One region of the Rhodococcus sp. SJ-2 genome, then DNA from elsewhere that is predicted to be linked to it. Evidence: riboswitches for the same ligand, from Rfam matches in the RefSeq annotation. Region 1 holds a riboswitch; each other region holds the start of a gene.
The links. A riboswitch is a leader RNA that binds a small molecule or an ion and turns the genes downstream of it on or off. The one in region 1 is predicted to bind thiamine pyrophosphate.
Positions count from the first base shown of each region.

Region 1 (10,326 bases):
GGCATCCTGAGATCCAGCAGGACCACGTCGGGGCCGGCCTCGGCGATGACGTCGAGGGCCACCCGACCGTCGTCCGCCTCCCCGACCACGTCGATCTCGGCGACCTCCAGCAAACTCCGGATTCCCTGACGCACAAGCGTCTGGTCGTCCACCACCACAACGCGGATCATGAGATCGGCACTCTCGCTGTGACTCGGAACCCACCGTTGCCGTCGAATGTGGCGTATCCGCCCAGAGCTTCGAACCGTTCAGCGAGGCCGCGCAGACCATTGCCGACGGTCAACTTCCGGGTGCCTGCCCCGTCGTCGGTCGCGGACAGGACCACGCTTCCGGCCTCCGACGAGACCTCGACGCGAACTGTACGAGCATCGGCGTGCCGAAGCGCGTTCGTCACGATCTCCTGCACCGCACGCACGAATGCCGCAGCCTGCTCTTCTCGGACCTCCACATCGGATGCGACGTCGATCTGCACATCGAGCCCGGGCAGATCGCGCACCACACGGTTCAAGGCGACCTCGAGATTCAAGGGCTCGACTCGCAGCTCCCCTACCGTGGACCGGACGTCGGCGAGCAATTCCCGTGCAACTCTGTTTGCTCGCTCGACGTGTTCACGGGCCCGGTCACCGTCGCGGTGCCGTGCGGTCTCCAGCTCGAGAGCGAGCACCGTGAGCTGGTGACCGATGAGGTCGTGCAAGTCGCGGGAGATCCGCAGTCGTTCCGCGGTGCGCGCGGATTCCGACAGCAGGACGGTCGCTGCCTGGAGTTCGACGTGTGCTTCGGCCAGCTCCCGCCGCATCCGCTGTTCCCGCAGCAGCGACAACGAACTGAACAGCGTGGCCAGCTGGATGAGGAGATAGAAGCCTGCGGTCAGGATCGTCGCACCCGTATCCCCGGTCTGCTGCGCCGCCGCGAAGGCGATGACGAGCGTGTTGAGAACCACCACGAGCAGACCCGCGCGAACCGGTACGACGTAGACACTCACGGCAGCGACGACGACGAGCAGAATCGGCAGCGGTCCCATCCCCGGCGCGGTCGCCACCACCGCCCAGCCGGAGACGACGGCCACCGCGAACGAGACCTTGCCTGCCGACGGTCGTTGGGCCGCAGCGGCACCGAACAACGCGACGAGCAGGACACCGAACAGCACGATCCATGCGGCGCGCGGGATCTCGGTGTGAGCGCCGCCGAACAGGATCGGTCCGCCCACCACAACCGAGACGACGAGCATCGCCACGCCCGACAATCCCTCAGGTGACCATCGATGCACGACACCACTCTAAGCCGCGACCATCATGCTGAGCGGGTGCCGAAAGTCATGGTCGGCATTCCTGACATCCGGCACACGCGATCACGCACGCTCGGCTCATACCGTCGGCGTCATGAACATCAGCGCCCCGGGCAGTACCCCGGCGATCGTCGCCGAGCACCTGTGCAAGAGGTACCGAGACAAGGTCGCGGTCGACGACATCAGCTTCACACTCGGGGTCGGCGAAACCCTCGGGATCATCGGGACGAACGGGGCGGGAAAGACCACCACCGTCGAAATGGTCGCGGGCTTGCGATCGCCCGACGGTGGACGTGTGCGTGTTCTCGGCGTCGATCCCCACCGCGACCGTGCGCACGCCCGACAGATTCTCGGAGTTCAGTTGCAGGCGGCCACCCTCCACGGGGCGCTGACCGTCGCCGAACTCGTCGGCCTGTATCGCACCTTCTATCCGGCACCCGCCGGTGCCGCAGAACTCTTGGAGATGGTCGGTCTCACCGCGCAGCGAGGAATCCGATTCGAGAAGCTCTCGGGTGGTCAGCAGCAGCGGTTGTCGATCGCGCTGGCACTCGTCGGACGGCCACGAGTGGTCATCCTCGATGAACTCACCACCGGCCTCGACCCGCGGGCCAGGCGACAGATGTGGGAAACGGTCGAGAGATTGCGCGACGACGATGTTGCGGTCCTCCTGGTCAGCCACGCAATGGAAGAGGTCGAACGTCTCTGCGACCGTGTGGCCCTGCTCGACGCAGGCAGGCTCGTCGCTCTGGACACTCCGTCCGGACTCGTTTCGGCAGCATCGGCGAACAACCTCGACGAGGCATTCGTCGCCCTCACCGGAAAAGAACTGGAGGACACCGTATGAACACCGTCACCGAAACCCGGCGTCCCGGTCTCGCGGCGTGGCTGACACTGATCGTGTGCGAGGCGAAGATGGTGGCACGCGACACTGCGGGTCTCGTCGTTCCGATCGGACTCCCGCTGTTGATCCTCGTCATGAGTGCGTCGTCTGCGAGCGGCGAGGTTGTGATCAACGGACGGTCAGCGCTCGATGTGTACGTTCTGCCGCTGGTGTTCACGATCATCATCGCCACGATCGGCGTCATCAATATGCCGAGCTTCCTCGCGTACTACCGTCGCACGGGGATTCTGCGCCGGCTGTCGGTGACGCCGGCGTCGCCTGCGATGGTCCTGGTGGCGCAGGTCGTGGTGAGCGTGCTGCAGACCCTGGTCGGGCTCGGTGCGGCGCTGATCGTCGCGATCGTCTTCTTCGACGCCCGGCTACCTGTGCACCCAGGCACTGCTCTCGGTGTCTTCGTGCTTTCGATGGCGGCGATGTATGCGGTGGGAATGATCGTCGCGGCGATCTCCCCGACCCCGAACTCCGCGGTGGCGATCGGTCTCGTCGCGTTCTTCGCACTCGGCGCGACCGGCGGCTTGTTCGGCAGCATCGATTCGCTCCCGGAGCCCGTTGCCGCGGTGGGAGAGTGGCTACCGTTCGGCGCCTCGTCGCAGGCCATGTCCGCGGCATGGGCCGGAAGTCCGGCCGATCCGGCCCATTTCGTCGCGCTCGGCGTGGCGATCGTGACCGGTGTCGTCGTTGCGGCGGCGCTCTTCCGGTGGGAATGACCGCGTGACGATCATCGGTTCGGTCGCGCTCACGGTCTTCGTCGTGGTCTTCCTCGTCGAGGGGTGGACCCGCCCCGGCTATCACCCGGTACGCCAGCCCGTCAGTGCGCTCGCACTCGGCCGCCGAGGCTGGATCCAGACCACCAACTTCATCGCGTGCGGCGTAGGAGTGGCCCTCGGATCCGTCGGCGTCGCCGACGCATTCGGCAGTGTGTTGCTCGGCGTGACGATCGGAGTGTTCGGCGTCGCCCTCGTACTCTCGGGACTCTTTCCGATGGATGCGATGCGTGGATATCCGCCGGGCACACCGGACCGCACACCGACGGAGTACACGCGCCGCCACAAGATTCACGACCACGCGGGTGCAGTCGTGTTCACCTCGCTTCCTGCAGCCGCGATCATCGCCGCGTTCACGGTGTCCGGCGCCGCGTGGACATGGTTTTCGGGCCTGACCGCCGGCGCGCTGAGCATCGGCTTCGTCGCATTCGGGCAGGCGTGGGAAAACGACGCCCGGCTCGCCGGGCTCGTGCAGCGGGTGGTGATCACCGTGGGCTGGGCGTGGCTCGCGTTGCTGTTCGCCCATGCCGGAACGTGACGTGCTCCGGCGTTGCCCGTGCACACTGCTAACCTGGCGTTCGGAACTCGACACGGGGTGCCGGAAACGGCTGAGACCACACCCGTAGAACCTGATCTCGATCATGCGAGCGAAGGGATGCCGAGTCGGCAACAGGCCAGTGGACCGATGCCGCCTGTGTATCCCTCGCTCCGAAGGGAAGGCGCCACAATGGCTCTCGTCACAACGTCACTGCAGAATCAGATCGTCCTGATCACCGGCGCAGCCCGCGGGCTCGGCAGCAGCATCGCGCAGGCCTTCGCGGACGAAGGCGCGTCGGTCGTGGTGAACTACCGACGCAGCGGCGATGCAGCACAGGCTCTCGCCGAGAGCATCGGCTCCGAACGAGCGATCGCCGTGCAGGCCGATGTCACCGACCGCACGCAGGTACAGGCTGCGTTCGACCGGGCGCGCGAACACTTCGGACGTCCGGTGACCACCGTGGTGAACAATGCCCTTCCCGACTTCTCCTTCAACGGTGACGCCCGAGACAAGGCCGACGAGATCGGTTACGGTGCGTTCGCAGCGCAACTCGAAGGCGTCGTCGGTGGCGCGGTGAACACGATCCAGGCCGCCTTGCCGGGCATGCGCGAAGCCGGCGGCGGCAGCATCGTCAACATCGGGACCAACCTGTTCCAGAACCCGGTCGTGCCGTACCACGACTACACCGCGGCGAAAGCGGCCCTGCTGTCGACGACCCGCACCTTCGCTGCGGATCTGGGCCCCGAAGGCATCCGGGTGAACATGGTGTCGGGCGGACTCCTGCGCACCACCGATGCATCGTCCGCGACACCTCCTGAGGTCTTCGACCTGATCGCCGCGTCCACCCCGCTGCGTGCGGTCACGACGCCGGAGGACTTCGCCGCCGCCGTGCTGTTCTTCGCGTCCGACTGGTCGCGGGCAGTGACCGGGCAGAACCTCGTCGTAGACGGCGGGCTGGTGATGGACTGATGCCTGCGGTACGCACCCTGCATCTGGGCGCATTTCTGTACGGTGCCGGCCATCATTCTTCGGCGTGGCGGCACCCGGACTCCGCCGCGGAGCGCATCGGCGACATCGCCTACTTCGAGGAACTCGCGCGCACCGCCGAACGGGGCTGCTTCGATGCGGTGTTCTTCGCCGACGGGCACAGCGTGAATACCGCGTACACGGCGGGCACGACGTGGTTTCTCGAACCGCTCACGGCGCTGTCTGCGATGGCGCGGGCCACCGAGAAGATCGGCTTGGTCACCACGGTGTCCGCAAGCTTCTACACGCCCTTCCACGCGGCCCGCATGCTCGCCTCGCTCGATCACATCAGCGGTGGACGCGCCGGTGCCAACATCGTGACCTCGATGTTCGACGCCGAAGCCCGCAACCACGGACTCGAGTCGCTACCGGCCCACGCCGAACGATACGGACGGGCGGAGGAGTTCATCGACGCGATTGTCGCGCTGTGGGATTCGTGGGAAGAGCACGCCGTGATCGCGGACCGCGCTGCCGGGCGTTTCCTGGATGCCGACGCGATCCACCGGATCGAACACCACGGTAGACACTTCCGCGTGGACGGCCCGCTCACGGTGCCACGCTGCCCGCAGGGACGCCCCGTGTTGTTCCAGGCCGGCGCCTCCGACACCGGACGCGACCTCGCAGCACGCCACGCCGAGGCCGTGTATTCGGTCGCCTGGGACCTTCCGGCAGCGCTCGAGTTCGCTACCGATCTGCGGGCCCGCACCGCCGCCGCGGGGCGTGATGCCGCGTCTATCGCGATACTGCCCGGTCTCGTCACCTACGTCGGCCGCACCGACGACGAAGCACACGCGAAGAAGGCCGCATTGGACTCTCTTCTCGATGTCGAGGGTGCTCTCGCCCAGCTCGGGTCGTTCACCGGCCGGGACTACACCGGTCATGCTCTCGACGCTCCGGTTTCGGACCTGCCTCCCATATCGGAGTTCACCGGCCCGCAGGGGCGGTACGCGACGGTGCAGCGAATCATCGAGACGCAACGTCCCACGCTGCGGGAACTGCTCGGATTTCTCGCTGCAGGTGGCGGCCACGCCACCATGATCGGCACACCGGAATCGATCGCCGACCGTATCGAGGAATGGTTCGCTGCCGGCGCCTGCGACGGCTTCAATCTGATGTGCCCTGCCTACCCGGATTCTCTCGTCGACTTCGTCGACCTCGTGGTGCCGGAGTTGCAGCGCCGCGGTCTGTTCCGCACCGAGTATCCGGGTAGGACCCTGCGCGAATCGCTGGGGCTGGAGGTACCGGCTCTACCGCCTCGGCAGAGTGCGGTTGCCGGATAGCGCACGGAAATTGTGCCGGGTCCGAGAAGAACTCATCGAGATGCCTCTTCCGTGACGGTGCGGCCCGAGCCGAAATCAGGACGTGTGTCGGTGCGGTTCTCGAGGAGATCGGCGACGCCTGCCGCGAAATTGGGGCATGTCGCGATGTCGTGAGCGCGGCATTCGAGTGCATGCAGTGTCATCTCCCGGGAGCGGGCCATCTCCGCCATCCGTCGCTCCAGGTCGTCGAGGTGCGCGGTGAGCACCTCGCGCCGCTCGTCCGTCTGCCCTGCCAGCAGGACATGGATCTGGTCGAGACTCATTCCGGCGGCCTTGCTCCTGATGATCACCGCCACCCTGGTGACGTCGGCGTCGCGGTAGCGGCGGCGCCCTGCGCTGTCGCGGTCGGGCGCGATCAGCCCGACATCCTCCCAATGCCGCAATACATGTGTGGCGAGGCCGAAGCGCCCGGCCACCTCACCGATCGTCCACCTCAGACTTGACTTCATGTCAACATGAAGTCGCATTATCGGCGGTGACGCAAGCCCGCACACGAGGAGAGTTCATGCACGCCGACACATCACCGGCACAATTCTGGGAGAACCGATACACCGACAGCGACGGTCTGTGGTCGGGCAACGCGAACGCGTCCCTCGTCGACGCAGTATCCGGCCTGGCACCGGGCACTGCTCTCGACCTCGGCTGCGGCGAAGGTGCCGACACGATCTGGCTGGCACGCGGCGGCTGGGACGCGACCGGAGTAGACATCTCCCGCACCGCCGTCCGCCGCGCCACCGACGCTGCGCGCGCCGCCGGACTTCCCGACGACCGCATCCGGTTCGCCGCGGCAGACCTGGCAACCTGGCGCGAAGACAGCAGCTACGACCTCGTCGCCGCATCGTTCCTTCACTCGCCCGTCGAGTTTCCGCGCACCGACGTGCTTCGCCACGCCGCCGGACTCGTCGCGCCGCGCGGGCACCTCGTGATCGTCTCGCACGCCGCATTCCCACCGTGGGCGGGCGCGGATGCGCACGAGGGGCACGGCGACCATCGGTTCCCGAGCCCGCAGGAAGAGGTCGAGGCACTCGACCTCGAACCGGGCAGCTGGGAAGTGCGGATCGCCGAGACCCGCGCGCGTGACGCCATCGGCCCGGACGGAACCCAGGTCGTACTCGACGACACCGTCGTGGTCCTGCGGCGGCTGTGAGCGCGGGATAGCTATTCCGAGCACTCGAGTCCACGCATATGCATGAGTACAAATATTCATTTGTGCTACCCTCATGGCACTCGATGAGCGGAGGCGAACAATGGGTGCCGAGGCTGCAGCGGACCTCGACAGGGCGTTACGGGCGCTTGCCGACGAGAATCGACGGACGATCCTACGGGTCATCCGCTCCGCTCCGCGCCCGGTGGGTTCTATCGCCGAGGAAGTCGGATTGTCCCAACAGACGACGTCGCACCACCTCGGAGTCCTCCGGAAAGCGGGCCTCGCAACCAGCACACGCGAGGGCACACGCCACTTGTTCACAGTGAACACCGACGGTCTTGCCGCAGTGCGGTCATACCTCGACGATTTCTGGCCGGGGAAGTTGTCTGCACTCAAGACCGTGATCGAAGCGAGGGCGGGCGAGAACCGTGGCTGAGTTCCGAGATTCGATCGACATTGCCGCGGCGCCCGAGACAGTGTTCGAGTACCTCACCACGAACTCCGGGATGACAGCGTGGATGGGCCAGTACGCCGAACTCGATCCGAGACCCGGCGGCCTCTTCGCGGTCGACATCGCCGGCTACCCGGTGCGTGGCGAGTATCTTCACGTCGACTACCCGACCCGCGTGGTCGTCTCGTGGGGATTTGCAGGGAATGCGGATCTGCCCATCGGAGCATCGACGGTCGAGTTCCGGCTCACCGCCGTCGCCGGCGGCACCCGTGTCGACCTCGTCCACTCCGACCTTCCCGATACCGAACTGCGCGGGCACGCCCACGGGTGGGACCATTTCCTCCCCCGTCTGGCCACAGCAGGCTCCGGCGGCGACGCCGGACCGGACGAGTGGCAGCCGCGCGGCGAGTGAACCGACCCGAAAGACATCACTACACGAACGAGAATCGAGGGAGTCTCCCATGCCACAGGAATCCGCCTACGACGTCGTGAAGAACTACCACCGGGCCTGGACGAGCGGGGATGTCGCGCGTGCCATGACCCACGTTGCCGACGACATCATCTGCCGAGCACCGGGCATCGATCTGAACAGCAAAGCCGCGTACCAGGACTTCATCGCCGGATTCGCACCCGCACTCACCGGTGTGGCCGATATCGCCGACTTCGCAGACCGAGATCGCGTCGCGCTCTTCTACTACCCGCAGACCGCAGCAACCGCCACGGCCCCGGCCGCGGAATGCTTCACGGTGCGCGACAGCAAGATCAGCGCGAGTGTGCTGATCTTCGACCGTCTCTCGTACGGTCCGCCCCAACAGGATTGAGGGGACGTTTGCGTGGTGCGGCTCACCGGTCGCTGGCAAGCATCCCGAAGATGAGGGTGTCCGTCCACTCACCTTTGCTCCACCAGTCCCGGCGCAGATGCGCTTCGTGATGCATTCCAACGGCAGTGGCGAGCTTGGCCGAGGCGGTATTACGCGCGTCCATCTGTGCGGAGACACGGTGCACTCGATAGTGGTCGAACGCGACCTGCAGCACCGCGCTCACCGCCTCGCGCGCGAACCCTCTCCCGCCGTGATCGGGGTCGAGCACCCAGCCGATCTCCGCGACTCTGCGGTCGGCGTCGACGAACCACAGGAGAACATCTCCGATCGGCGTTCCGTCGTGTTCGATAACGAGCGCCAGCGCTCGAGCGTCGCTGTCGAGGCCGGTCTTGGCCAGTCGCTCGCTGACCCGCTTGGCGGCGTCATCGCGGCTCCACGGCTCATCCAACAGATACCGCGCGACACTGGATTTCGAGTACAAACGGTGCAACCAACCCATGTCGCCAGACTCGTGGAGCCGGAGACGGAGGCGTTCGGTCTCCACCGGAATCAGCGGGTTCGATACAAGTTCACGCGAGTAGTGCAACAGGACGACCGCTTCGCCGGAGGGGGCGACGTCGTCGACTTCGGCTCCGCACGAGAACCCTGCCTGTTCGAGTACGCGCCGGGAAGCCAGGTTCTCCGGCACGGTGCGCGCTGTCAGACGGGTGAGTCCGCTGCGCTGGGCGAGCGTGTCAGCGAGGGAGAGTGCGGCACCGGCGAGTCCTTTGCCGCGATGGTCGCGGTGCACCCAGAAGCCAACCTCAACCGACTTGTCGGTGACGTCGAACAGAACGAGACTCCCGGCGAACTCACCTGTGGAGGGGTCGCTGATGGCGAGCACCGCGAGGTCGCCGCGCTCCAGCCCCTCGCTGATTGCGCCGTTGATGAGTGCTGTAACGGACGCCTCGGTGTACTCCGGTTCGGGCAGATGCGCGTACCGGCGCACTGAGGCATCGGCAGTTCCCTCGGCGTATGGGCGTGCGTCGCCGGTGTGCATCGCTCTAAGCACGGCGTGTTCGCTGCGAAGCGGGAGGCGCGTGGCATCCAACATACCCCCAAAACTAACATAGTGCGGATAACAATGCGAACATCGTTCGGATAACCTGGAAGGGTGAGCTATTGGGAGCACCCCAAGCCTGTACGCCGCGCACGCGCTGTCGACGTACAGGACATCGCCCGCGCCGCCGTCACCCTGCTGGACGACGGCGGGCTGCGTGCGCTCACCGCTCGCGCAGTCGCGACGCGACTCGACGTGGCTCCCGCCAGTCTCTATTCCCGAGTCGAATCCGTCGATGACCTGTTCGACCTCGCTCTGGATGAAGCCCTCGGCAACGACCCGACCATCAGCCAAGCCATCGCTGATGCACCGCTGCTCGAACTCATGCACGCCTACTACCGGCACCTGACCGACCATCGCTGGGCCTGCCAAGTCATCGGGATGCGCGCACCGCGAGGGCCAAACTACCTCCGACTCTCCGAGCGCATGGTGATCCTGCTCCAGCAGGCAGGAGCACCAGATCCTCTCGGCGCGGCGTACGCACTGTCGAACTTCGCCATTGGCAGCGCCACGACCGCTCCGATGGCAGACAGCGAACGCGCTACGGCGATCGACGTCGAGACCTCCCCCACCTACGCCCGCCTGCATGTCGCACATGGGGCCGACACCGAAGCCATCTTCACTACGGGGATCGCTGCCCTGCTCGAATACGTGGCGAAGTGACTCGTCCCGTACCCACAAGGGTCGTAGTGATCGCGAGTCGCGGCCAGACGCACAGTAACGAGCAAATTCATGGCCAGTGCCAGAGGACTCTGGCCACTGATCGAGCGATGTTCAGCGGCGCGTCGCACTCACTCCACGGGGCGGCTGACGAACCAAGCACTCACCGACGGCATCGAGATCAGCGAATACGAAAGGGCGACGATCAAGCTCGCTGAGCCGTTCGCCGCCCTCGCACCAACCCCCGGCTTCCACCGATGTCAGGTGTTCTAGTACGTCTGAAATTGTGGAGCTGAGGGGAATCGAACCCCTGAC
Region 1 is NZ_CM132340.1:3,427,485-3,437,810, reverse strand. Features, by position in the region: gene ACSYG9_RS16180 (response regulator) at 1-170, opposite strand, end outside; gene ACSYG9_RS16175 (sensor histidine kinase) at 167-1,267, opposite strand; gene ACSYG9_RS16170 (ABC transporter ATP-binding protein) at 1,380-2,129, shown strand; gene ACSYG9_RS16165 (ABC transporter permease) at 2,126-2,893, shown strand; gene ACSYG9_RS16160 (DUF998 domain-containing protein) at 2,898-3,488, shown strand; TPP riboswitch at 3,532-3,623, shown strand; gene ACSYG9_RS16155 (3-oxoacyl-ACP reductase) at 3,678-4,457, shown strand; gene ACSYG9_RS16150 (LLM class flavin-dependent oxidoreductase) at 4,457-5,794, shown strand; gene ACSYG9_RS16145 (MerR family transcriptional regulator) at 5,827-6,282, opposite strand; gene ACSYG9_RS16140 (class I SAM-dependent methyltransferase) at 6,339-6,980, shown strand; gene ACSYG9_RS16135 (ArsR/SmtB family transcription factor) at 7,081-7,416, shown strand; gene ACSYG9_RS16130 (SRPBCC domain-containing protein) at 7,409-7,843, shown strand; gene ACSYG9_RS16125 (nuclear transport factor 2 family protein) at 7,893-8,252, shown strand; gene ACSYG9_RS16120 (GNAT family N-acetyltransferase) at 8,275-9,303, opposite strand; gene ACSYG9_RS16115 (TetR/AcrR family transcriptional regulator) at 9,406-10,014, shown strand; gene ACSYG9_RS16110 (hypothetical protein) at 10,084-10,284, shown strand; tRNA gene ACSYG9_RS16105 (tRNA-Ala) at 10,299-10,326, opposite strand, start outside.

Region 2 (10,326 bases), 730 kb from region 1:
CGATGACCCAGAACGACTTCGACGCCCCGGCCGACACTCCGGTCGGTCCGGCAACCTATGGCCGGTTCATGCGCATCAGGGTTTTCGACTGCTGGCTCCACGAACTGGACATTCACGACGCGCTGGGTACCGTCGGAAGCGAAGGCGGTGCCCGAGCGCAACTCGGGTCCGCCGAGATCTTCGGTGCGGTGCCGTTCGTCGTGGGCAAACGTGGCAAAGCTCCCGAAGGTTCGCGGATCACGATCGAGCTCACGGGGCCCCTCGCCCGCACGATCCATCTGGAGGTGGCAGGACGTGCGAATGCCGTTACGTCGTTGTCGGGACCCGCGACGAGCACGATCACGATGGAATCTGCGTTGTTCGTGCGGCTCGCAGGTGGGCGTGTCAGCGGCGTCGACAAACTCGGTGAGGTGGTTCTCGGCGGAGACACCGAGGTGGGACGCCGTATCGTCGAGAATCTCGCGTTCACGATCTGACCGATGCGCCTGTTCCTGTCCTCCTACCGGTTCGGGTCCGATCCTGCGCGTCTACTGGAGGTGACGCGCGGGCCCGGACCCATCGCCGTCATCGCCAATGCCGGTGACGCATGGCACGCTCGCGCGCGAGGGTCAAGCGTGACCAGCGAGTTCGGTCCTCTGCGGGGCCTCGGATACGAGCCGGAGGAGGTCGATCTCCGCGATCATCTTGCGGATCCGGGTGGGCTCCGGGCGCGGCTGGCCGCCTTCTCTTCGGTGTGGGTGCGCGGAGGTAACACCTTTGTACTGCGCGCCCAGCTCGCCCGCAGTGGCGGCGACGCGGTACTCACCGACCTGGTCGGATCCGGCGCCCTCGCGTACGCGGGCTACAGCGCCGGGGCGTGCATCGCGACTCCCACGCTGAGGGGGCTCGAGTTCTCGGACGATCCCGCAGAGGTCATCGAGATCGGGGCAGGGCCGGTGCTGTGGGACGGGCTCGGCTGGATCGATCACTCGATTGTCCCCCATGCGGGAGATTCGGTGCTGGGCGACGACGGCGTGGGCCGCACTCTGGAATATCTTCGCCGCGAGTCCATCCCATTCGTGGCGCTGCGCGACGACGACGCGCTGGTGTTCGAGACCGACGACCCGACCCGGATGTAAAGTCGTGAGCATGTCGAACAACACTGAGACCGCCATCCGCATCGAACACCTGCCCGAACAGTCGCGGTTCGCACTGTTCATCGGTGACGATCTCGCAGCCTACGCCGACTACAGCGAGGCCGGCGGACTACGCGACTTCGATCACACGGTCACCGAAGCGGACTTCCGTGGCCGCGGGCTCGCCGGACAGGTCGTGCAATACGCCCTCGACACGACCCGCCAGCAAGGTTTGAAGATCGGCACATCCTGCTCGTACGTCGAGAAGTTCGTCTCCGAGCATCCCGAGTACCGGAACTGACGCCACCTTCGTCACACCGTAATATCGCGGCGGCGGAAGCCCACGACTGCCGCCGCGACCAACACCACCGCAGCTGCGCCGAGCATGAGCATCGGTGCAACACTCGCACTTTCGTAGGGTACGAGCGGTATATGCGAGAACGGCGAGAGGTCGCGCAGCCACTGCGACAGATTCAGCAGTTCACCGAACCACGCTACGAACACCGCATAGATGACGAGGACCCAGGCCAGGTTTGCCAGTCTCGGGACGAGGCCGACCAGCGCTAGCGACACCGCGAAGACGAACAACACCGCGGGCGCGTACGCCAGTGCAGCACCACACATCCGGATGATCCAGTCGGCCTCACCGGTCGCGATGGACATACCCAGACCCGTGGCAGCGCCCGTGACGACCGATGCGACGACCACCTGCGCCACGATGACCGCGACGATCCACAGGAACGATCGCGTACGCGGTGTCCCGGTGACGATCACCAGTCCGATCCGGCCGGCATCCTCGTCTGCGTGGATACGCATGACCGCTGAGACAGCGAACGCCGCGATCCCCACGACGAGGAACAGCAGCATCGTCGCACCGAACGAGGCGGTGAGCGATTGTGTGTCGCCACCGAGGAATTCGCCGATGTCGGGGACGCTGTCGACCATGTTCTGGATCGAATCTGCGAGGGTGCCCATCGCCAGTCCGAGGAGTGCAAGGGCTGCCGTCCACGCCACGAACGTCCCGCGCAGCAGCCGCCACGCCGGTCCGGGCGGAGTGAGCAGCGACGCTGAGGCTTCGGCCGGACCCGGCTTCGGAGCACGCAGCCCGGCGCCGATGTCCCGGCGCCGCGAGAGCGCAACAGCGAGTACCAGCAGCGCACCGATCGTCACCATCGACAGCAGCAGCGGCCACCACCGCTCGTCGACGTAGAGGCGGGTCTGCTGCGCCCACGCGATCGGCGACAACCATGACAGCCATGACCCTGTGGGTTCGAGAATGTCGCCGAAGCCGCGTACGAGGAAGGCGACCGCGAGGACCGCGAGCGCAGTGCCCGACGCTGTCCGCGAATGCTCACTGAACTGCGCCGTCACAGCAGCCACCGCGCCGAACAGCAGGCCCGTGACAGCGGTGGCCACACCGAACAGCAACGATCCCGCGACAGGGAGGCCTCCCGCAAGCAGCGCGAGAGTGACACCGGCACCGACGATCGAGTCTGCGACAGCGACGGCGAGCAGAGCCGCTGCGGGGGGTGCGAACGGGCCCACCGGGAGCGCACGGAGCAGTTCGAGTCGCCCGGCTTCCTCTTCGGCACGCGTGTGCCGCACCACGAGCAGAATGTTCATGATTGCGACGGCAACGATGAGCGTCAAGCTCAGTTCGTTGGCGGTCATCGCGCCCAGAGTGTAGTTGTCGGCACCGTACGCCGGACCGGTCATCAGCACCGCGGCGGGATTTTCGAGCAGCGCCGCGCGGGCCTGCCTGGCCGCCTCGTCCGGATACGCCGCGATGAGACTTTCGACGGTCACATACACGGTGAATGCGAGTGCGAGCGTCCACACCGCGATGCGTACACGATCCAGCCGGAGGTAGAGCCGGAGCAGGTCGCCGATTCCACTGAATCGGTGCGCACTTCGGGCATCGATGTCGGCACCGGAAGCGAGTACGGCGGTCATCGGGTCGTCACCTCCTCTTCCTCGGGCGCATCTGTGGGGGTATCGCCGTAATGACGCAGGAAGAGTTCCTCGAGTGACGGCGGGGTGATCGTCAGATTCGCGATGTCGAGTTCTGCGAGTGCGCGCAGTACGGGGGTGACCGCAGCATTGTCGACGTCGAAGGCGAGATGACCGTCGTCGTAGGTCAGGTCGTGCACGCCGGTGAGCGATGCGAACCCACCCGGGAGCGTCGGCACGGTGGCTCGCACCGCGGATCGGGTCAGGTGCCGCAACTGCGCGAGAGTCCCTGTCTCCACGTCTTTTCCGGAGCGGATGATCGTCACGGTGTCGCAGAGTTTCTCGACCTCGGCGAGAATGTGACTCGACAGCAGCACCGTTCGTCCGGCGTCACGCAATGCGCGCACCTCGTCGGTGAACACGGCCTCCATCAGTGGGTCGAGTCCGGACGTGGGCTCGTCGAACAGGTACAGTTCGACGTCCGACGCCAACGCTGCGACGAGTGCGACCTTCTGCCGGTTACCTTTCGAATAGGTGCGAGCCTTCTTGGTGGGGTCGAGTTCGAATCGCTCGAGAAGTTCGGCTCGGCGGGAAGGACTGTCACTGCCACGGATACGAGTCAGCAGATCGATGATCTCGCCGCCGGTGAGCGCAGGCCACAAATTGGTGTCACCCGGAACATACGCGATGCGACGGTGGATCTCGACCGCATCGGTCCACGGATCGAGCCCGAGGACACGTGCCGAACCGGAGTCGGCACGCAGCATGCCGAGGAGCACGCGGATCGCCGTTGACTTTCCGGCACCATTGGGGCCGAGAAACCCTGCCACTGTTGCAGTTCCGACTTCGATCGAGAAGCCGTCGAGGGCACGGGTGGTGCCGAACGTCTTGACGAGGTCGACGGTTTCGATGGCCGGTGTATCCATGATGCAACCTCCGTGATCGGTTACGAGAGAGCCGCCTCGCGAGCGGCCAGATACGCGGTGAGCATGCTCGAGTCGGTAAGGAGCGGTTCGGTGTAGAGCTCGAGCAACGGGAGCAGGAGACGGTCGGTGTAGGAACTGAGCCAAGCGGGCAGCGTGTCGAGGTCGAGGGGCTCGTTCGGCCCGGGGACATGCAGCAGGAGCGCGCCGGTACTCAATTCGACCAGAGCCCGCGCCCGTGCCTCAGGGTTGCGACTGCGACTCACGACGCCGGACTCGGTGCCTTTCGCGAGGTAATCCTCGGTGGTGGCCACCAGATGATCGAGGAACTCTTCAGAGGCGGGGCCGCGGGCCTGGAGACTCCGGATCAGGTAGCCGATGAGCGGGGCGTAGCTCCCGATGTTCTCGAGCTGAGCGAGCATTGCCGCGACGCCGCTGCCCGGCTCGAGGACCGAGGACTTGAGCTCTCGGATGCTGCCCAGGACGTACGCGTCGCAGTGCTCGCGCAGACCGGCTCGGGAACCGAAGTGGTGCACGATGAGCGAGGCGCTCACGCCGCATTCCGAGGCAATGGCCCGAAGTGAGACGTTCACCCCATCTCGAGCAACGCAACAGATCGCCGCGTCGCGGATGCGAGCGCGTGTGGTGAGGTCGGAAACGCCCTCGGTTGAACGCATGTTCCAAGGGTTGCACACGCGTTCAACGACGTCAAGACTGCGCCCCCGACCCGGTTCAGGAGAAACCCATCACCTGCGCGCCCCACACCTCACGCATTGCGCCCTCCGGATCCGCGACCACTGTGTCCCGTGCATCGATGAGTAGGGTGGCCCGCTCGCGCGGCTCGTACTGCGGCCAGTGCTTCGACGCGTCCAGCGCGGCAGGAACCGCGTGCTTCGCGAACGCCAACCATCGCCGCTGAATCCTGCCCGACACCTCGATCGCACTCCTACGCCCACCGAGCCAGAAACTCGGATCTCGACCGAGCGTGCCGAAATTACCGAATACGTAGGGTAATTCGGTTGCATGCCCGGCGCCGATCCGCGCCGCCTTGAGCATCGGCGTCGCGTGGTCGAAGCGGTACACCCACGTCTGGGAATGCTCGGAGTGCGCTTCCGCCACCCACAACACCGGCATCCGGAACCCGGCGTCGCGCGACAAGGCCATCGCCCCGCTCGGCTTCGACAGATCGGGATACGCTGCGGCGATTTCGGCGAGCCGTTCGGGCTCGAGATCGGGGCGGTCCTTCGCAAGCGCCTCCAGCATGGCGCGCACGGACGAATCGTCGACCGGCATCAACGGCGACTTCATGAAACGGAAAATCGACGGCTCGTCCTTGTTCGAACCGATGATGAGCGGCACCCGGTGCGACAGGCCTTTCTGGAATGCCGCGACCGGGTACTTGGGCACGAGGTCGCGATCGACCACCGGCGTCATGGCCAATGTGCCCGGAACTTTCGTGGGGATCTCCCCGACCACCGTTTCGGCCGCCTCGACGAGCTGCTCGAAAGGCATCTGCCGGAGACGCCCCACCCGAGCCGGAGACACCTCGAGGATCCCGAGGAACCGCTCGGCGACCACCGCGGCACGCTCACGACCGTATACCGACGTCGCCGGCGGCGACTGCGCGATCGCCCGATGAAACAGCCCCTCCGCACGAGGCACCGTCATCAGCGTCGTGACGGAGCCCCCACCGGACGATTCGCCGAACAGGGTGACATTATCCGGGTCGCCTCCGAAGTCCGCGATGCAGTCGCGGACCCATTCGAGCGCCGAAATTTGATCTCGCAGACCTAGATTCGACTCATATGTGTCGCCGGCGGACGAGAACGACGACAGATCGAGGAATCCGAGGGCACCCAGGCGATAGTTGAGGGTGACCACCACGACGTTCCCCGCTTCACAGAGCGCACGTCCGTCGTAGATCTTCTGACCCGAGTAGCCGATGACATACGCACCACCGTGGATCCACACCATCACCGGGCGCTTCTCGCCGTCCGGTTCGGGCGCCCAGATGTTGAGAGAGAGGCAGTCCTCCCCGATCGACATCTCGGACGAGATTCCGATCGGGCTGTTCGGGCTCTGTGGAGCGATCGGACCATACCGCTCGCAGTCGAGCACGCCCGACCACGGCCGGGGGCTCTCCGGCGAGCGGAATCTCATGTAGCCGCCGGTCGGGGCCGCGAACGGGATCCCTTTCCACGAGTACACCGCGCCGTCGCGATACCCGCGGGCGTCACCGTACTTGCATCCGACAACGAGCGTCTCGGCGTCCACATGACCTCCCGGTGAGCTTCTCGCATCCCAACGTACCCATCAGCAGCCGCGCCCACGGCCCGCCCGGGGTGCTATCGTCGCCTCCGACCGACACGGGGTGCTTCGCGACAGCGGGGCTGAGATCACACCCGTCGAACCTGATCAGGTAATGCTGACGAAGGGATGATTCGGGATGACTGTGCCTGCGCACGATTCACCGACCGACCGTTTCACCGATGTCCTGTGGGACCGCACGAAGGTTCTGCGCGACTCCATCGACGACCTCGAGTTCCTGCGCCGCCTGGGCGACGGCACACTGCCACTCGAATCGTTCCGCTTCTACATCGAGCAGGATGGGCTCTACCTGGCCGGATACGCCAAAGCCCTCGCGCTGCTTGCGTCCAAGGCGCCCGACCCGGTCACCGGCGCATTCTGGGCGACGAGCTCCGCGACGGCGGCCACCGAAGAGTCCTCGCTGCACCAGCGCCTTCTCCACGGTGGGGTACTCCCCGCCAACGACGCTCCTGTCGCCCACTCCCCCGCTTGCCTCGGCTACGTCTCGTACCTGACTGCCACGGTGGCGACCGAGCCGTACCCGGTGGGTGCCGCCGCAGTGCTGCCGTGCTTCTGGATCTACGCCGAAGTGTGCCGCGATCTGGCGTCTCGCGCGGCCGACGTGCTCGCCGCCGATCCGGCCCATCCCTACGCACAATGGGTGGCTGCCTACGACGACCAGGACTTCCAGGATTCGGTCGCGGGTGCACGTGCACTGGTCGATGCCGCCGGAGCCGCGGCGACCGAGACCGAACGAGACGCGATGATCGATGCCTTCATCTTCGCGACCCGCTACGAGCTCATGTTCTGGGACACCGCCCTGAACACGCATCCGTGGCCTGCGTCGTGACGCTCCGGCACCGGATCACCGCCCTCACCATCGCTGTCTGGACCCTGTGCACTGCCACTGCGTGCGCCAGCGGCGGTTCCGACGACACGATCCGGTTCGCACTCGACTGGACTCCCAACACCAACCACACCGGTCTGTACGTAGCGTTGCAGGAAGGATTGTTCGACGACGCCGGGCTCGACGTCGAGATCCTTCCTTACAACGATGCGTCACCCGACACTCTCGTCGACGCGGGCAATGCGGAATTCGGGATCTCGACGCAAGGAATGGCGACGTTCGCACGCGCCGCAGGAGCGCATACCGTTTCGGTCCTCGCCCCGTTACAACATTGGGCGACAGGTATTGCGGTCAAGTCCGACCGCGGCGATCTCACACGGCCGGCAGACCTCGACGGCCGAATCTACGCAGGTTTCGCCGATCCAGGTGTCTCGGAGACATTGGCGCAGGTCATCCGCAACGATGGCGGGCGAGGCGAGTTCGACGAGGTCGTTCTCGGAACGTCGGCGTACGAGGCCGTCTATTCGGGCACCGCGGACTTCACCGTCTCGTATCTGGCGTGGGAGGGACTCGAAGCGGAGCATCGTGGATTGCCGATGCGCTATTTCGACTACACCGACTACGGATTCCCCGATCAGTACGCGATCGTCGTCAACGGCAACGAGGACTGGCTCGCCGAGAACCCCGATCGTGGTCGCGCGTTCGTGCAGGCACTGCAGCGTGGCTACGAGATCGCTGCCGACGATCCCGATCGAGGCGCGCGTGCGCTGCTCGACGCCAACCCGGGTGTGTTCTCGAACGAAGAACTCGTCTTCGAGAGTCAGCGGATGCTCTCAGCCGACTTCATGCGCGACGACCAGGGACGCGTCGGGACTCTCGACACGAGCAGGTGGACCGGGTACTCCCGGTTCCTCTATGAACAGGGCCTTCTCACCGGCCCCGACGGCGCGCCCTTGACCGCCGAACCCGACTGGTCGACCTACCTCACCGATGACTACCAAACGCCCTGAGCCCGCAGGGACCGATATCCGGGTCACGACGGACCCGGCCGGGACGCTCCGACACCGCATCGATCGTGTACTTCCTGCAATGGTCGTCGCGGTGGTGCTCGTCGCGACGTGGCAGCTGTACGTGATGATCAGCGGAATCCGCCCGCAGGTGCTGCCGTCTCCCGCGCGCGTGCTGCAGCAGGGGTGGGCACATCGCACCGCTATTGCCGAGCACGCCGCTGCGACACTGCAGGTCACGATCGTCGGTTTCGTGGTGTCGTTGACCGTGGCGTGGATACTGGCGATCGCGGTCGATTTCTCGCCGTTCCTACGGCGAGCATTCGTGCCGCTGTTCGTCGCCTCGCAGACACTGCCGATCATCGCGATCGCCCCGCTCATGATCATCTGGTTCGGCTTCGGTCTCCTGCCGAAGATTCTGGTGATCGCCCTGGCCACATTCTTTCCGATGGCGATCGGCTTGATCGAGGGATTTGCCGCGACGGACCGCGAGGCCGGGGCACTTCTGCGCAGCATGGGAGCCACTCGGTGGCAGGAGTTCCGGTATGTGCGTCTTCCCTCGGCGCTGCCTCGGTTCTTCACCTCGCTGCGCATCGGCATCACCTACGCCGTGGTGGGTGCGGTGTTCGCGGAGTACGTCGGCGCCACATCGGGGCTCGGCATCTACATGGCCATCCAGAAGAATTCGTTCCGTACCGATCTGGTGCTCGCTGCGGTACTGGTCACCGCGACAGTGTCATTGGTGTTGTACCTGCTCACGTATGTGGCACAGCGCCTGATCGCACCGTGGGCCCTCGGCACAGAGAATCGAACAACCGGGAGCCACGCATGAGTGCCGTCACCCTTTCCGGCGTCCACCGGTCGTTCGACGGCAACCACGTGCTCGACGGCATCGGGTTCGACGTGTCCCCAGGGGAATTCGTCTCGGTCATCGGTCCGAGCGGGTCAGGGAAGTCCACGCTGTTCGGCCTGATCGCGGGACTCGACACGCCCGACGAAGGGATCGTCACGGTCGGCGGCGCTCCGGCGTCCCCGGGACGCGCTGCGCTGATGCCCCAGAAGGATCTCCTGTTCCCCTGGCGCACAGTCCTCGACAACTGCGCGCTCGCCCTCGAAGTGCAGGGCGTACCACGTCGGGAGGCACGCGCGCGGGCGCGCGCACTGTTCCCCACGTTCGGACTCGCCGGGTTCGAGGAGGCTCGTCCGTCGCAACTGTCCGGCGGGATGCGTCAGCGTGCAGCATTGGCGCGAACCGTGATCCAGCAACGCGAGATTCTGCTGCTCGACGAACCGTTCGGCGCTCTCGACTCCCTCACCCGCACCGACATGCAGTTGTGGCTGCAGGCGGTGTGGCTGCGCGACCGCTGGACCGTCCTGATGATCACGCACGACGTACGTGAGGCCGTCCTGCTGTCCGACCGGGTACTGGTCCTGTCGCCGCGACCTGCACGGATCCTGCACGAAGTCCGGGTCGGGCTACCGCGACCACGGTCGTTGGAGTTGCTGACCGACCCTGAATTCGTGGCAGTCGAACGTGAACTCGTGTCGGTCCTGCACGCAAGGTCCGACATGCTTTGAGCGCTGGCGCTATTCGGAGAACCCGCAATATCGAATCGGTAACAGGATGCCGCCCCACCTGCACCGGGCGTGCCACGTCGTATCTATCGGATTACGAGGCCCACCGGCACCACATGTCGGGCGTAGCTTGAATGATCCGTAGTCCGAACACCGGTCCGGTGTTGCTACCAGTGGCGAGGAGGCGATCAGATGAGCAGCGCATTGTCCGTCCCACTCGTCGCGCCTGCTCCTGCACGTACCACCCCGCAGATCGAGGAGCACGGCGGCGTCAGCATCGCCTCGCGTGCCCTGAGCATCTCCTTGCGCCACACGGTGCGCCCGTTCCTCGACGCGTGGGCGCTCACCCCGTCTCTTCCGTGGCCGACGGGTCTGGTCGACCGCGCAGCGTTCCCACTTCTCCCGGTACCGGGGACCGAGTACCACCGCATGGCGTTGGAAACCTGCCCCGCCGAGTTCGTCCGCGCCCCCGGCGCAGGCGGCCGCAGCGCAATCCTGTACCTGCACGGCGGAGCGTTTCTGTGCTGCGGTCTGACCACCCACCGCCAGCTGGTGTCGCGCATCTCGGCGGCAGCAGGCGCCCCGGTGCTGTCGGTGGCCTA
Region 2 is NZ_CM132340.1:4,162,422-4,172,747, reverse strand. Features, by position in the region: gene ACSYG9_RS19550 (maleylpyruvate isomerase family mycothiol-dependent enzyme) at 1-476, shown strand, start outside; gene ACSYG9_RS19545 (Type 1 glutamine amidotransferase-like domain-containing protein) at 480-1,118, shown strand; gene ACSYG9_RS19540 (N-acetyltransferase) at 1,129-1,416, shown strand; gene ACSYG9_RS19535 (ABC transporter permease) at 1,428-3,068, opposite strand; gene ACSYG9_RS19530 (ATP-binding cassette domain-containing protein) at 3,065-3,991, opposite strand; gene ACSYG9_RS19525 (TetR family transcriptional regulator) at 4,012-4,665, opposite strand; gene ACSYG9_RS19520 (carboxylesterase/lipase family protein) at 4,721-6,262, opposite strand; TPP riboswitch at 6,346-6,442, shown strand; gene ACSYG9_RS19515 (TenA family protein) at 6,435-7,145, shown strand; gene ACSYG9_RS19510 (ABC transporter substrate-binding protein) at 7,175-8,152, shown strand; gene ACSYG9_RS19505 (ABC transporter permease) at 8,232-8,981, shown strand; gene ACSYG9_RS19500 (ABC transporter ATP-binding protein) at 8,978-9,727, shown strand; gene ACSYG9_RS19495 (alpha/beta hydrolase fold domain-containing protein) at 9,917-10,326, shown strand, end outside.
Region 2: another riboswitch for thiamine pyrophosphate. It lies ahead of ACSYG9_RS19515 (TenA family protein); the one in region 1 lies ahead of ACSYG9_RS16155 (3-oxoacyl-ACP reductase).

Region 3 (10,326 bases), 2.7 Mb from region 1:
CTCTGCCGCCCCCGATCTACCGGTCGCACTGGTCGGCGACTGGAACGTCGCACCCACCGACGAGGACGTGTGGGATCCGGCATTCTTCGAGGGCAAGACCCATACTTCGCAACCCGAGCGCGATGCATTCTCGGCGTTCGCCGAGACCGGGTTCGTCGATGTGGTGCGCCCGCACGCGCCCGGGCCCGGTGTGTACACATACTGGGACTACACGCAGCTGCGCTTTCCGAAGAAGCAAGGCATGCGCATCGACTTCGTGCTCGGGTCACCGGCCCTCGCGGCGAAGGTCACGTCCGCGTCGATCGACCGCGACGAGCGCAAAGGCAAGGGCGCAAGCGATCACGCACCGGTGATCGTCGACCTCTCCGAGTGAGCCGGAGCTCTTGCGTCAAGCCCTCCTCGCCGATGCGATCGGCACGATCACGTCGCGATAGCCCGGATTCGACGTGAGATACCGCTGCACGTACGTACACACCGGCCGGACTCTCCAGCCCCGCCTCCGTGCAATGTCGAGCGAACCGCCGACGAGAATGCCGGCAAGGCCCCGGTGCCCGAAGTCCTCGACGATCACGGTGTGCAGGAAATCGACCACGGGACGCCCCCGCCCGGGGATGCCCGCCGGATGCTCGGAATCGAAATACCCGAGAATGCCCACGAGGTCACCATTGAGACGCAACTCGAATCGGTTCTGATCGGCATTGTCGGACACCTCCGCCGTCGACAAGTTGATCATGAACGCCTCCCCGACTTCTTTCCTAGTGTGACGCACGCCACTATAGAGCACACGCGCGCGCCTCCGGGATGGCACTCCCACCGACGAAGTGCTGACACCGGCAGCTGCCCGAACGACGACCGGTAGGGTCACCTCCGTGCAGCTGCTTCCCCTGGCCGAACAAGGCCATACCCCGATTCGTGTGCTCACCATCGCCGGCACGGACTCCGGCGGAGGCGCAGGTATCCAGGCCGACTCCCGCACGATGGCGATGTGCGGTGTCCACGCGTGCGTCGCGGTGGCCGCGGTAACCGTGCAGAACTCGGTCGGGGTGAGCGGCTTCCACGAGATCCCCCCGGAGACGGTGGCAGCCCAAGTGCGATGCGTCGTCGATGACATCGGGGTGTCCGCGGCCAAGACAGGCATGCTCGCGTCGACGGAGATCATCGAAGCCGTCGCTGCGGTGTGCTCGGAAGTCGGCATCGGCCGCGACACCGACGTCCCACTCGTCGTGGACCCCGTGTGTGCGTCGATGCACGGCGATCCCCTCCTCCACGCGAGCGCACTCGAGGCCGTCCGCTCGGCGCTGATCCCGCTGGCGACCGTCGTGACCCCCAACCTCGACGAGATCAGGCTCATCACCGGCATCGAGGTGGTCGACGACCGCACTGCGAGACAGGCCGCGGAAGCGCTGCACACACTCGGCGCACAGTGGTCGATCGTCAAGGGTGGCCATCTCCGCACTTCGGAGTCGAGCACCGATCTGCTGTTCGACGGCGACCGTTTTCTCGAGTTCCCGAGCCCGCGCCTCGCCACGGGCAACGACCACGGTGGCGGCGACACACTGGCTGCGGCGATCGCATCAGCGCTCGCCCACGGCCGGTCGGTGCCGGATGCGGTGGCGTTCGCGAAGGAATGGGTGACGAAGTGCCTCGAGTGGTCGTACGACCTCGGCCACGGCCACGGCCCGGTCAACCCGCTGTGGCGACTTCACGGGCAGCCCTGACGGACTGAGGTCTCGCGGGTCCGGCTACTGCGTGAATGCCTACTCCGTGAATCCCGCGCGTGCCTCGGTGCGCGCAGGCCCGCCCGGGACTCCGTCCGGGCCGTCGAGCGAGTCCGCGTAGACCGCGGTGCTGTAGGCGACGGACGCCGCTGCGACTGCGAAGGCGTCGCGGTCGATGTTGTCCACTGTGTCCTCAGGCCGGTGGTAGTTCGGGTCGTACTCCTGCTCTGCGGTGCCGCCCCACTTGTCGGCCTCTTCGGGGGACTTCACTTCATCGGCGCCTGTGAATGTGCCACCGGCGGGGATGCCGACTGCCATGAACGGGCCATAGTCGGAGCGACCGTCGAAATCGGTGCCGTCGGCATCGATCCCGCGCTCGGCGAAGAAGCCCGAGATGGTGCGCTCGATACCGGCCGATCCCTCGGGCCCCGGTCCGGCACCTTGCGCGTCGGAATCGTCGCCGTCCAAGAGAAGATAGCCGGGATTCGGCGAGCCGATCATGTCGAAATTCAGGTAGAGGGCGATCGCCTCGCGCTCTTCGGGAGACAAGGACTCGACATACTCGGTCGACCCGACGAGCCCTATCTCCTCGGCGCCCCAGAACGCGAACCGCACAGCGTTGGTGACGCCGGGGTCGCTACCGATCTGCAGTGCGGTCTCGAGGACGGCCGCGACACCGCTGCCGTTGTCGTTTATCCCCGGCCCTTCGGGCACGCTGTCGAGATGTGCACCGACGACCACGACATCGTCGGTCGAGCCCGTTTCGGTCTGCGCAATGACGTTGCGGGAACGCTGCGTCTCGGTCTTCGTGTCGAGGACGAGATCCGCCGACGGTGACGCCGCAACCCGCTCGCCGTCTGCCAGGCCGATTCCGCCGACGGGAATCCGTCGCGGCGCGGTCTCGTCGAGCGTCGCCCCGGCGAGGGGACCGTCCTCGGTGTTCACGACGAGCAGTGCCGCAGCACCCGCATCTGCAGCGACCGTCTCTTTCGTCGAGAAGGTGCATACGCCGCGGTCGACCACCACGATCGCTCCCGCCACGTCGAGACCGTCGTAGTCGGTGGCCTCGCATCCCGGGGTGTCGTCGGTGGGTACCCGCACAACGGGCGCGGTCAGCCCTTCGGGTCCGGTCGTGGGCGAGTGGCCAAGCGCCCGCACATCGAGGGGCCGGCCGCCGACCTCGAGGGTCTGGTCTTCGACCTCGAAGGTGGTGGCGTCGAATTCGGGTGTCTGCACGTCGAATCCGGCGTCGCGCAACGCGCCTGCCACGTAGTCGACGCTCGCGTCGTAACCGGCGGTGCCGAGCGCGCGGTTACCCCCGTGCTCGGTCGCTATGCGCTCGAATTCGGTGAGGTGGCCCATCAGGGCATCGATCTGCACGCTGTCGGCGAGAGCGGCCGGATCGACGGGCGAGGAGTCCGTGCGAGCGTCGTCCGTGCAGCCCGCGATCACCACGGCCGCCACCGTCAATATTGCGATGCGGCGGCCGACCACCGTGTCGATCATTGCCCGAGCATACTGACCCGGCACAGTTCAGGCGTCGCGTTTACCGACCACCGCGAGCGACACACCGAACACGACTGCCGTGAACAATGCGAAGTACAGCAGCGAACCCCACGGCCCCCAATGGAAGTCGACCCCCTGCTCCATACCGAGGAAGTGGTTGATGTTGGCGAACGGCAGGAACGGCTGAATTTCACGACCGACCCGGCCGAACAACGAGAACAACGATTCGATGAGCAAGGGCCACAACAGTAGGAGCGCGATCGTGCCCGCCGACTGCCGCAGCAATGTCCCCACACCCACCGCGAGGAACACCGCCAGGAACGCGTAGAACGCAATGCCGTAGATCGCGCGCCACGTGTCGCCCTCGAGCACGAGGTCGCGGCCTGCCTCCGAACCCGCGAGCGCTTTCGCGACGTACACGGCGATCAGGCCCACCACGCCGGTGACGACAGCTCCGATCACACCGATGAGAACCGATTTCACGGTCAGCACGAGAGAACGGTTGGGATTGGCGATGAAGGTCGTCCGGATGACGCCGAAGCGGTACTCGCTCGTGACCGACAGTGCCGCGAGGATCATCAGCACCATGATGCCGAAGCCCGTGACACCGGTAGCGGCGACATCGGGGGTCAGATAGAACCGGGCGGCCTCGTCGTCGATCGACATGGAACTGCGGGCAACCGCGCCCATCATCGCGGCGAAACCGATGCCAAGGGCGACGATCACCGCCAGGCACCAGAACGGAGACTGCACCGACGTCAATTTGATGCGTTCCGCACGCAAGGTGTCCAATGCTGGTGATGCCATTACAGGCTGCCCTTCATCACGTCGTCGAAACCGGTGCCGTGGAACTCCACGTCGCCTCCGGTCAGTTTCATGAACGCATCCTCGAGGGATGCATGGCGGCCCGCCAGCTCGTGCAGGACGATCGAGCGTGCCGCGGCGAGCTCACCGATCTCTGCGGCACCGGCACCCGAGACGTGCAACGCACCGTCCTCGTCGATCACCGTGTGCCCGCGTTCGGTGAGCGCGCTGCGCAGCTCATCGAGTTGGGGGCTGCGAACCACCACGAGGGATTCCGACGCCCGATCGACGAACTCCTCGACCGACATGTCGGCGATGAGCTTGCCGCGTCCGATCACAATGAGGTGATCGGCGGTCTGGGCCATCTCCGACAGCAGGTGACTCGACACGAGCACCGTGCGGCCCTCCGCAGCAAGGGCTTGCATGAACCGGCGGATCCACACGATGCCCTCGGGATCGAGACCGTTGACGGGTTCGTCGAACAGCAACACCTTCGGGTCGCCGAGCAGCGCACCTGCCAGGCCGAGGCGCTGCGACATGCCGAGCGAGAAGCCGCCGGCGCGTTTGCCTGCGACCTCGGTCAGCCCGACCTGACGCAGTACCTCGTCGACGCGGGAATCCGGCAATCCGTTGGAGGCGGCAAGCCACCTCAGGTGTGCGCGAGCTGAGCGGTTCGGATGCACCCATTTGGCGTCGAGCAGCGCACCGACGGTCTGCAGCGGACGTTTCAGGTCCCGATACTGCTTGCCCTCGATGAGCGCGGTGCCCGATGTCGGACGGTCCAACCCCAGGATCATGCGCATCGTCGTCGATTTGCCTGCCCCATTGGGGCCGAGGAATCCGGTGACGATCCCCGGGGGGACAGTGAACGTCACGTCGTCGACAGCAGTGGTTGAACCGAAGGTCTTGGTCAGTCCGGTCACTTCGATCATGGACCATAGACTGCCGGAAAATGGGTCCGAGCGCAGCATCACGCCCGCGACCAGGGCCTCAGGGATCCAGGGGCGACGATGCCTGGGCCCAGAATCGCTTGGGAATGCGTCCGGCATGCCGAGCACGGAAGCCGGCTTCGACCGCGTGACGCATCGCTGATGCCATCAACGCCGGGTCCTTCGCTCGGGTGACCGCCGTGGCGAGGAGCACCGCGTCGCAGCCCAGTTCCATGGCGAGGGCAGCATCCGAGGCAGTACCGATACCGGCGTCGAGAATGACGGGTACCCCAGCGGATTCCACGATCATCTCGATGTGGTGTGGATTGGCGATACCCAGCCCCGTCCCGATCGGCGATCCGAGCGGCATCACCGCGACACACCCGACATCCTCCAGGCGACGCGCGAGCACCGGATCATCGGTGGTGTACGGCAGGACATTGAACCCGTCGTCCACGAGCTGCTCTGCAGCAGAGACCAATTCGATCGCGTCGGGCAACAGGGTTCGTTCGTCGGCGATGACTTCGAGCTTGACCCAATCGGTTTCGAGCGCTTCCCGGCCCAGTTGCGCGGTGAGGACCGCCTCCTTCGCTCCGCGGCACCCCGCGGTGTTCGGCAGCGGCGCGATCCCGAGCCGAACCAGCAGGTCCAGCACGCCCGTTCCCGACGTCGCGTCGACCCGACGCATCGCCACAGTGGTCAATTCGGTACCCGAGGCAACGAGCGCGTCCTCGAGCACTGCAAGGTTCGCAGCACCTCCCGTGCCGGTGATCAACCGGGACGAGAACGATCGCCCGGCGATGGTCAGCGGGGGGAGATCCTGCCCCGGGTCCACCCGCGCGAGTGCGTGTTCAGCCACCCTGCACCGCCGTGAGGATCTCGATCTGCGCACCCTTGCCGATTTTCTCGCTCCAGCGTCCCCGGGGGAACAACACCCCGTCGACGGCGACCGCGATGCCCTTCTCGGGCAGTCCCATCTCGGCCAGCAGGTCCGTCATGGTCGGTTCGTCTGCAAAATATTTCTCCTCACCGTTGACGGTGATACCGACCGAAATCTGATTCGTCATCGCACGCTCTCCTTCGCGAATCGTTGGGGATCTGCATGTGCCACCTCGGCGAGCGGGTCGTCGGCGAGCTCGGCGAGCACCGAGTCGACCGTGATCGCGGTGAGCAGAATTCCGTTGCGCCCGTGCCCGGTAGCAGCAATCACCCGATCCGACAATCTGCCGATCAGCGGCAGATTGTCAGGACTCATCGGGCGCAGCCCCGCGCTCGCCTCGTGCAGTTCGTACTCACCGATCGCGGGAAACAGCATTTCGGCGTCGGCGATCAGGTCGCGCACTCCCGCGACCGTGACCTCGGTGTCGTCCGCTTCGTACTGGGTCGCTCCCACGACGATCCCGTCGGCGCGTGGCACCAGATACGCGGGGCGTCCGTGCACACTGCCGCGCACGGTGTGCTGCGGCGGCGGGGTTGCTCCGGGGCGTACGCGCAGCCGCAGGATCTCACCTTTGACCGGCCGGACCGGAAGGTCCGGCCACAGTCGCGCCGATGCGTACCCCGCGGCGAGCACGACGCGGTCGTCGGACAGTTCGTCGAGGTCGCCGACGGAAGCCTGGACGAACTGCACACCCGCGGCGACGGCAGCGCGATGCAGCGCTTCGACGAGCCTTCTGTTGTCGACGGACAGTTCGGTGGGGGCCAGCAGGCCGAGCCTGATCCGCGGACCCAGCGACGGTTCGAGATCACGGATCTCGGCCCGGGTGAGGATGCGCATCTCGTGGCCCTGCTCCGCCACCCAGGTTGCGATCGTGCGCAGGTCGGCGGCGTCCGCGGCGTCCAGAGCAACGGTCAGCGATGCACCCGCGGTGAAGACGTCGATGCCGGTCTCGCATTCGAGGTCGTGCGCGAGTGCGGGCCAGCGCTGCAGCGAGGCCGCCCCGAGATCGAGGACGTGCTCTTCCCCGGGCCACCCTTCCGACAACGGTGCGAGCATTCCGCCCGCAACCCAGGATGCGCCGGTGCCCGGGGCACGATCGTGGACGGTGACCGTCCATCCCGCGCGGGCTGCACGCCACGCGACGGCCAGACCGATCACGCCACCACCGATGACCGCTACTGTCGACACGACATCCACCTCACTCCCTGCGCCGGCATGATCCGGTTCAGGTCATAACGGTCGGGGCCGGCAGGCCCCCTCTCAGCCCCGCGTTCCTCGGGACTCCCGTGTTGTCACTTTCGAGGTAGAGGCTACCGTCTTGTCCGTGACGACCTACCCGACCACCTACCGCGGCAGCCATCCCGACCCCCGTGGACGCCTCGCGACCGCGCGGTTGTACCTGTGCACCGATGCCCGTCGCGACACCCGCGATCTCGCCCGGTTCATCGAGGAAGCCCTGGTCGGCGGCGTCGATATCGTGCAGTTGCGCGACAAGGACTCCGCAGGTGAGAAGAAGTTCGGCCGCCTGGAGGCCGGTGAGGAACTCGCCGCGCTCGAGGTGATCGCCGATGCGTGTGCACGCCACGGGGCACTGTTCGCGGTCAACGACCGCGCCGACATCGCGCTCGCCGCAGGCGCCGACATTCTGCACCTCGGACAGGGCGACCTGCCGGTGAAGCAGGCGCGGAGGATCCTCGGCGACGACATCGTCATCGGCCGGTCCACGGCCAGCCGCGCGCAGGCCGTGCTCGCCGACGGCGAGGACGGAGTGGACTATTTCGCGTCCGGTCCGGTGTGGGACACCCCGACCAAGCCGGGGCGCACAGCAGCCGGACTCGACGTCCTCCGGGAGGTACACGCTTCGCATCCGCAGCGACCGTGGTTCGCGATCGGCGGTGTGGATCTCGAACGTCTCCCGCAGGTGCTCGACGCGGGCGCCCAGCGCATCGCGGTGGTGCGCGCGATCACGAAGGCCGACGACCCGCGCGCTGCCGCGGCAGCGCTGAAGGCTGCGCTGCCTGTCTGACGTCCTAGAGCCAGCCGAGTACTGCCGACGGGGACAGCGCCATGGTGCCGTGGGGCAGACGCGCACGCAGTCCCCGATCGGCGGTCACCACCACTGTCACGGCCGGATCGAGCGCGGTCGCCGTAGCGGGAACAGCCGAAGTATCGGGAGCAACTGCTGCGGCAAGCCGCGCGAGTTCGTCGTCGCCACTGCCGTCCGCGGTGTGCACGCGGGTGCGGTCGTTGTCGACGATCGCGCTACGCGCACGGCCTTCGAGCACCGCCTCGACCCGCGACACCCACCCGAATGTTCCGTCGGGAAGTTCGACGGTGCGTGGGAGGGCCGCCGCGATGCCGGTGAGCAGGGCACCTGTCGCACCGGGACGGTCTCGCCACCATCCGGACGGCCCACCGGCTCCGAGAACGTTCGCGGTGTCGAGCAGCATCCTCACCGGGCGGGTGCGCAGAGCAGACCAGGCTTCGGCGAATCCCGCGTGCAACGGCAACGATTCGACCTCGTCCTCGCCCACCCACCGCAACTCGGTGCTCTCCCCGTTCATGGTGGTGTCGAGCGGTGCGGGCGCATCGGCCACCACGGTCGTGTAGGACCAGGAGCCGGGCCTTCCCGAGGTGACCCGTTCGGCACGTACCGCGACCGACGTACTGTCGATTCCCGCCTCCTCCTGCGCCTCGCGTACCGCGGCGTCGACTGTGGATTCGTGACTGTCGCGGGCGCCACCCGGCAACGCCCATGTACCGCCCTGGTGGCTCCACGCCGCGCGGAGCTGGAGCAACACCGCAGGGGTCCCGTCACTCCGCGGGGCGCGCAGCAGCAATCCCGCTGCACCGTGCACGCCCCATCGACGTCCTCCGTCCGGCCCTACTGCCCAGCCGTCCCCATCACCGCGCATCGAATCCGCCCTCCTCGCCCTCGGCCGTCGCGAGGGCACGACGTCCCCATTGGGGGTCGGTACCGGCGCTTTCGAACTCCGGATGAACTCCGACGATGTGGACGCCTGCCAATACGTCCCATTCAACTTATATGCTCGCCACAATCGGGTTTCTCGAGGAAGGGGTTGTGCCGTGAACGTGCGCATGACCCCTCCGATCGATTCCGTCGGCGGGTCGGGAGGCTCGGCCGAGGATCACGACGGGCGGCGTGACCGCAGCGACGGAGTACGTGAGTTGTTCCGGTCGACACCGGCCAAGCTGATTTCGCTCGGGTTGATACTCGCAGTACTGCTGGTGATCTCCGGTGTGGCATCCGCGCAGGTCGCGAGTAGCCGGAAGGCCACCCATGATCGCCTTCTGGCAACCACCGAGCCGCTCGCGAACGCCGCCCAGAACCTGTACAGCGCGCTGTCCATCGCCGATGCGGCTGCCGTCACCGGATTCATCTCGGGCGGGATCGAGCCTGCCCCGGTGCGCGACCGCTATGTCGAGGCGATTGCGGAAGCGTCCGGGCAGCTCGTAGTCGCCGCAGCGGGGCTCGCAGAGCAGGACGAGCTCGGCGCAGTGAACGTTGCCGCGGTCGCGCGCATGCTCCCTATGTACACGGGGCTGATCGAGACCGCCCGTGCCAACAATCGCGCAGGCAACCCGGTCGGCGCCGCGTACCTGGCCGAGGCATCGAACATGATGCAGACGTCGATGCTGCCGGTGGCCCAGGAGCTGCACACGCAAGGCGTGATCGCAGTGAACTCGACGCAGCGCGCCGCAGTGGCCCCTCCGTGGGGTGCGATCGGGCTGCTTCTGGTCACCGTGGCGGCGTTGTGTGCAGCACATATCCTCGTGAGCCGAAAGACCCGACGCACCCTCAACCCGGGTCTGATCTTCGCGATCGGTGCAACCGGGGCGTTGCTGTGCTGGCTCCTCATCGCCGGCCTGGTGTCCTCGAGCGCAACCGAACGCGCCATCGAGCAGGGCGCGGAGCCGCTTGCAGATCTCACGGCGAGCCGCATCCTCGCGCAGCAGTCCCGCACCGCCGAGACACTTCTCCTCGCGCGGCGGGACGCGAGTGGGGCATATATCGGGGTCTACGACGAGACGATCACCCGTCTCGGGGATCGGCTCGACGGTTACACCAAGGGTGGCACCGTGGAGATCGGCACCGACGCCGCGTCCCGGGCGGAAGCAGCCAGACAGGCGTGGATCAGGTCGCACTCGCGAACCGTGGCGGCGCTCGAACGCGGCGATTTCACCGCTGCTGCGGTGCTCGCCACCGGCCCCGGGCCCGATGAGGCAACCGCGCAATTCGCCCGTCTCGATGCGGCGCTGAGCGAAGGCATCGAGGACACCCGTCACGAACTCCGCGACAACGAGTTCCGTGCGTCGCGCACGTTGTCGGGTCTCGCTCCCGTGGCGATCGCCCTGATGGTGCTGTCGCTGACCGCTGTCATCATCGGACTGTGGCCACGACTTCGGG
Region 3 is NZ_CM132340.1:744,002-754,327, forward strand. Features, by position in the region: gene ACSYG9_RS03520 (exodeoxyribonuclease III) at 1-373, shown strand, start outside; gene ACSYG9_RS03525 (GNAT family N-acetyltransferase) at 389-733, opposite strand; gene thiD (bifunctional hydroxymethylpyrimidine kinase/phosphomethylpyrimidine kinase) at 870-1,718, shown strand; gene ACSYG9_RS03535 (M28 family metallopeptidase) at 1,758-3,224, opposite strand; gene ACSYG9_RS03540 (ABC transporter permease) at 3,252-4,031, opposite strand; gene ACSYG9_RS03545 (ATP-binding cassette domain-containing protein) at 4,031-4,960, opposite strand; gene thiG (thiazole synthase) at 5,019-5,816, opposite strand; gene thiS (sulfur carrier protein ThiS) at 5,809-6,024, opposite strand; gene thiO (glycine oxidase ThiO) at 6,021-7,085, opposite strand; TPP riboswitch at 7,081-7,195, opposite strand; gene thiE (thiamine phosphate synthase) at 7,222-7,923, shown strand; gene ACSYG9_RS03570 (NUDIX hydrolase) at 7,928-8,812, opposite strand; gene ACSYG9_RS03575 (hypothetical protein) at 8,802-8,924, opposite strand; gene ACSYG9_RS03580 (hypothetical protein) at 8,997-10,326, shown strand, end outside.
Region 3: another riboswitch for thiamine pyrophosphate. It lies ahead of thiO (glycine oxidase ThiO); the one in region 1 lies ahead of ACSYG9_RS16155 (3-oxoacyl-ACP reductase).